Regions from separate parts of the Lachnoclostridium sp. Marseille-P6806 genome, predicted to be linked through region 1. Evidence: riboswitches for the same ligand, from Rfam matches in the RefSeq annotation. Region 1 holds a riboswitch; the other holds the start of a gene.

Region 1 (3,131 bases):
ATGATTTCCGGGTTTGTATGTATGGTAAACCAGACCGCATTATCATCTTTTTGTATGTACACGATTTTGCCTGTGCCATCTATATGTCCGGAGACAATGTGTCCTCCAAATCTTCCGCTTGCCGACATTGCTCGTTCCAGATTCACATGACCACCAGGGATAAGGGCTGCCAGTGCAGAACGGTTTAAGGTTTCGTGCATAACGTCCGCAACAAATGAGCCTGAGTACAGGGCTGTAACAGTTAGACAAACTCCATTTACTGCAATACTATCCCCTATTTTCATATCCTCCAGCACTGTTTTCGCACAAACTTCAAGGACGACGGAAAGCTGTCCTTTTTTGATTTTATGAACCGTTCCGATTTCCTCAATGATTCCCGTAAACACTTTGCTCTACCTCACTTTCAATCAGAAAATCTTCACCCAGCGGAAGAACACAGCTATTCTTTAATCGGAAAGCCGCAGTAGGATAGCAAATGCCCTCTCCCTCTATCGGAGTTTTTGCAGCCTGTCCACCAAATAATTTAGGTGCGATATAAGCCTGCACTTTCTGTACAATACCGCTGGAAAGAGCTGCCCAATTTAACGTCCCTCCACCCTCCAGCAAAATGCTGTCAATCTGTTTTTCCCCTAATAAATACATAAGCTGTTCTAAATCCACATGACCGTTTCTTTCCTCGACAAGCAGGACATGGCAGCCTTTTTTCTCATACAAGGCACATCTTTCTGCGTCCCTGCAACAGGTTGCAATTATTGTAGGAATCTGCTTTGCTGTGGAAACAACGTTCGCACTTAGAGGTATGCGAAGCGTGGTGTCACAAATAATGCGAATCGGATTTTTTCCACCCTCTATCCGGCAGGTAAGCTGTGGGTCGTCTGTCAATATTGTTCCGATTCCTGCCATAATTGCAGCATATCGGTGACGCTGCTGTGCGACATGGCGTCGTGCCGTTTCGCCCGTGACCCATTTTGACGCTCCTGTTTTAGTTGAAATTTTTCCGTCCATTGTCATGGCATACTTCATCACTACAAAAGGACGCTTGGTTTGAATGTAATGGAAAAACACTTCATTGAGCCTCTCGCAGTCCTCCTGTAAAATATGTTCTGTCACCAAAATCCCTTGTTTTTTTAGAATTTGTATTCCTTTTCCGCTGACAAGGGGATTGGGGTCACCAGAACCGATTACTACCCGTTCAATGCCTGCTTCCATGATTGCATTGATGCAGGGCGGCTGCTTTCCATAATGGCAGCAAGGTTCTAAAGTCACATACATGGTCGCACCTTTTGGATTTTCTGTACATGCCGCTAACGCATTACGTTCTGCATGAGCTTCGCCATATTTTTCGTGCCAACCCTGCCCGATTATCCGTCCTTCCTTTACAATGACAGCTCCTACCATAGGGTTAGGAGAAGTAAAACCGCATCCTTTTTTTGCAAGCTGTAATGCGATTTTCATATAATCACTGTCATTCACAGTATCACCTCCACAAATAGAAAATGCCTTGAACAAAATCGTTCAAGGCAAAAGCAAAAGAGCGCAGGGAATACCTGTGCAAATATAAAGCTCTGGAATATAAAATATCCCAGAGCAATCGCTTTACACGCAGAAAAGAAAACTTTCCTGCGCTTCTTAATCTTCTTTCATCCAGACTATACTGTCGGCTTCGGAGTTTCACCGAATCATGCCTTGCGGCTCGTGGGCTATACCACCGGTAGGGAATTGCACCCTGCCCTGAAGATTTTATTCAATTTACAGGATAAGTATAATCATCTGTTCAATAGTTGTCAAGATTTTTTAGGAATAATGGGCTGCTGCCTGTTCAAATTCTTGTGTGTTACTTTACCGCACATGAGCATTTGCACCAGGGTTGTCGTTGCCGTAACCTTCCAGCAGGTTGATAACGCCCCAGATACCGAGACCGGCACCGAGCGCGATAACGAGGGTCTGAAGAACGGTGATTGCCTGTTCAAAAAATGCCATATAGTTTGTTAGCCGGAATCTGATTAAAAAATAGGTTTGTCATGTTTCATAGGCATACAAAAGCCGGAACAATCTGCCGCCCGGTTTCCGGGGGCATGATTCCGGCTGTCCTCCTTTTTCATTATTTTTCTTGCGATTGTCCGCTTTGTACGCCAATGGCCCGTAGAGGGCAGGTGCGGCGAATAGATAAGATCACTCCTTTCAAAAGCGGAACGAAGTTAAGCGCCCTTTGTGTCTACTTCATATACATCGCAGACCTCATTGGGCTTGAGTTTCAGCCTTGCGGACAGGAATGCTTCAATGTCAAAAGCGTTCTTGTCATCCGCGTCGGCAGTGTACTTGAAATTGGGGTGCTTGGTAATGTCGTACTTATCCGAAAGGAAAGGACGCACGCCACGCAGCTGGAGGATGCACTTGTTTCCATCCATCGTCGCAAGCTCATCCTGGCTCATCAGCTCTTTCCCCAATTTTTGATAGTTGAGCGAGTGGGAAGTTTCCCGTCCACGGCTCTCTCCGGTGTTGTAGGTGTCAATGGTTTCCTTGCCCAGCACGGCAGTCAGCTCCTTGAGGGTGGTTGGCTCCTTACCGCCCAGGAAAATGGAAGTATCCATGTTGCCGATGATGGTATCTGCATTGTCCTTATAGATCGCCTTGAGCTGACTCTGCGCCTGCAACACCAGACAGGCGGAGATCTCACGGCTTCGGATGGTGGCGACCAGCTTTTCCAGACGAGGAATCTGCCCGATATTGGCGGCTTCATCAATGAGACAGCGCACATGGACCGGGAGCCTGCCGCCATACACATCGTCGGCTTTTTCGCAGAGCAGGTTGAAAAGTTGGGTATAACACATGGAAATAAGGAAGTTGAAGCTATCGTCAGTATCACTCATGATGAGGAACAGGGCAGTTTTCCGGTCTCCCAGAGTGTCCAGCTCCAGCTCATCATAGGCCGTGACCTCACGCAGCTCTGCAATGTCGAATACCGCAAGGCGCGCACCACAGGAAATCAGGATCGACTTGGCTGTTTTTCCAGAGACAAATTGTCAAGGACTTTTTCATCAAATTCACAAAAAATCTACAAAAAAGGTGCCAGAAGCACTGTATGGCTCCTGACACCTCGTTTGACAGATTACATTTTTCCGTTCAGCAGG
Region 2 (3,131 bases), on a different contig from region 1:
TGGATCTGCTTTCTGTATATACAAAAACCGGAGATTTATATGCTGCCATTGTTTCCGTTCTGGAACAGCTTCCGCTTCCCGGACTGGTGCTGATTCTTCTGGTCCTTTGTATGGTAACCTTTTACTCTACATCCTTTGATTCCATTACTCTGGTGGCTGCCGCTTATTCCTACAAGGAGTTGAAGCCGAACGAGGAACCAAACCGGAACATTAAACTGTTCTGGTCTATTATGCTGATTCTGCTTCCCATTGCCCTGATTTTTTCCGAAAATTCCATGGCAAACCTGCAGACAGTATCCATCATTGCCGCCTTCCCTCTGGGAATCATTATCATCCTGATCCTGGGAAGCTTTTTTAAAGATGCCGATGCTTATCTAAAAGAAAAGCAGAATGAAAAGACTTTATAAGCACTAAAAAGAAAGCACTTTGACACACAGCCGAACCGAAACAAAGTCGCGTCACCATCCCTTTTCCTCTAACGAGCAGTGTGCATACTCGCGGAACATTTTTGTATCTTTCGATCAAATTTTCTATAATACAAAAGAGAATCGCCAAAGCCGGTATCTATTCCGCTATTCTGGCGATTCTCTTTTATATTATTTTTTTAATTCTAAGCACGCAGTTTTCTGCTCTGGCCATTTCGCTTCTCTGTTCCAATACTGTGAATCATAGCGCTGATATGCTTATAAACCAGCACCGTAATCATGGAAACCACAATTCCCTTAATCACATTAAACGGCCCTACACAGATAACAGCAAAAGTCCACACATTGCTGACTGCCGGGTTAATAGCCGCCCCGGCCGCAATGATATTTTCCAATGGCATAAAATTGGAATAAAAAGGCAGCATAACCAACGCATTTCCCACGATTGCTGCAGCTGACATGAGAAGGGTTCCTGCTGTCAGAGCTGCCATAGCGCCTTTTCGGGTTTTCTTAAACTGATAAATCAGACCTGCCGGAATAACCATTGCACAGCCAAAGGTCAGATTGGCCAGTTCTCCCACAAAGCCTGTGCTAGTTGGCTTCAATACCAGCTTAACCAAGATTTTCACAACTTCAATAACAGCCCCGGCCACTGGTCCTAAAGCAAAGGTTCCTACCAGAACCGGAACTTCACTGATATCAAGACCATAAAAGCTGGGAGCAAGGAAAGGCAGCGGTATCTCAAATACCATCAGCACCCCTGCCAGAGCTCCGAACATCCCCATCAGAACAACATTTTTTGTTGTCATTAATTTGTTTTCCTTCATGATAACTTCCTCCTGAAAATTATAATATAAGCTCATTCTCCAGAGGAATCATGTGTCTGCCCCTTCGCCGTACCGCCGTTTTTTTGCTTTTCAGGAAAGAGACTTCCCATAAAACAAAAACCCCGGATCCTAAGATCCGGGGCAATATTTTGATCGACAATCACAGCAGCTTTGCTGCCACACAATCTCTTCTCTCATCCAGACTATACTGTCGGTTCCGGAATCACACCGGATCAGCCGCCATAAGCGGTTCGCGGACTATACCGCCGGTGGGGAATTGCGCCCCGCCCCGAAGAACTTATTTATAACTGAATCATAACATAGAAATCCCCAGTTTTCAAGTTCTTTCCGGTATCTGTCCATTTTTAATATAACAACTCTTCCTATTCCGCACACTCCTGCAGACGGGAACGAATCTGGCGATAATCCCATTCATTTCCGGCACCATCAACCTGGGCAATCACAGGAACCTGATACTCTTTTGCAATAATCTCTCCGGCTGCACAGAACGTATCTCCATGACGCTGCATATTACCAGAAACTACAACACCCTTTAGCAGGCTGTGATTTTCTTTCAGAAACTGCTCCACTACCGGAGGTACAATACCTCTTCCGTCCGTATAGGTAAAAAGAATAAAATCACCCTCGGCCTTCTCTGTACCGTCTGCCAGTTTTTTTGCTTCCAGTCCCAGAGACTGAATCAGTTTTTCTACATTTCCTGTTCTTGATGCATATATATATTTCATAAGAATTCTTCCTTTCGTAATCTGTTCAAATGTCTGTTTGGATATTAGTATTATCTAACCGCCTATAGTCTACCATTTTACTATGATTTTGTCAACCGGAAGTATTGATATATTCCATAATTCCCATATAGATAGTCCAGGCCAGCCGCTGCTGATACTCTTCTGAATTCAGTCGTGCTGCTTCTTCCCAGTTTGAAAGAAATCCGCACTCTACAATCACAACAGGTACTTTCACATGAAGCAGAAGATAATAATTGCCATTTGGTTTTGCCAGCCTTCTGTTTTTCTCTCCTAATACAAAATCAAAACGCTTCTGCAGGATTTCTGCCAGGCGCTTTCCTTCTGCAGAATCCTTATAATAAAATACCTGGCCTCCAAATATGGCTTCTTCATGATAACTGTTCTGATGAATGCTGACTGCCAGGATCGGTGCCGCCTCGTTGATTTTATCGCACCGGTTTTTCATATCTGCTCTTTTTTTATTGGCATCATCTTCCTGGTAAAGCCCGCAATCATCCTCTCTTGTCATAATAACCGTCACATCCGATGCTTCCAGGAAGCCTTTTACCTTTTCTGCAATCTGAAGATTAATATCCTTCTCCAGGCTTCCGTCAACTCCGATTTTTCCAGGATCCGTGCCGCCATGTCCACTGTCAAGAACTACCACTGGTTGTTTTTTTCCCGCTGTCACATTCTGACCGGATACCATAAGCCCTGCATGCCTGGATATCAGAAACACAAAAGTCAGCAGCATAGCCGCCATCAGTATTTCCGCTTTCCGATTCTCCACAAAAATCCCTCTCATCCCTTCAGACTATATTCTAATATATCCTGAAGAAACGGAAAAAAGAATCAGTCCACAATCAGACGATTATAATCATGAACCGCATCCGACACAATATATTCCACATATTCTCCCAACACCGTCAGAGTTCCCTCATTCAGCCACATAAGGTAAGCTGGATCCGAAAGCACTTCATTTTTAATCTGATACGCTGTTCCCTGATAATAATAATAATTAAGCCTTGCATACAGATCCGACATCTGTTTTTTCCTGTCCTCCGGAATATCAGGAACTGCGTTTAATGCCGTCATTGACTGATTATAAAACACCCTTCTAAGGAATGGTTCCT

What was found. A riboswitch is a leader RNA that binds a small molecule or an ion and turns the genes downstream of it on or off. The one in region 1 is predicted to bind FMN.
Region 2: it holds a riboswitch for FMN, as region 1 does, so the genes downstream of both, ACESON_RS10865 (ECF transporter S component) here and ribD (bifunctional diaminohydroxyphosphoribosylaminopyrimidine deaminase/5-amino-6-(5-phosphoribosylamino)uracil reductase RibD) in region 1, are expected to answer to the same signal.

What each region holds. Positions count from the first base shown of each region.
Region 1 is NZ_CAXSLG010000005.1:154,085-157,215, forward strand. Features, by position in the region: gene ribE (riboflavin synthase) at 1-386, opposite strand, end outside; gene ribD (bifunctional diaminohydroxyphosphoribosylaminopyrimidine deaminase/5-amino-6-(5-phosphoribosylamino)uracil reductase RibD) at 367-1,455, opposite strand; FMN riboswitch at 1,629-1,743, opposite strand; partial or broken gene ACESON_RS08210 (Maff2 family protein) at 1,852-1,980, opposite strand; partial or broken gene ACESON_RS08215 (VirD4-like conjugal transfer protein, CD1115 family) at 2,199-3,023, opposite strand; gene ACESON_RS08220 (hypothetical protein) at 3,110-3,131, opposite strand, start outside.
Region 2 is NZ_CAXSLG010000007.1:197,592-200,722, reverse strand. Features, by position in the region: gene ACESON_RS10870 (BCCT family transporter) at 1-407, shown strand, start outside; gene ACESON_RS10865 (ECF transporter S component) at 611-1,252, opposite strand; FMN riboswitch at 1,435-1,553, opposite strand; gene nrdI (class Ib ribonucleoside-diphosphate reductase assembly flavoprotein NrdI) at 1,636-1,998, opposite strand; gene ACESON_RS10855 (N-acetylmuramoyl-L-alanine amidase) at 2,090-2,788, opposite strand; gene ACESON_RS10850 (metallophosphoesterase) at 2,851-3,131, opposite strand, start outside.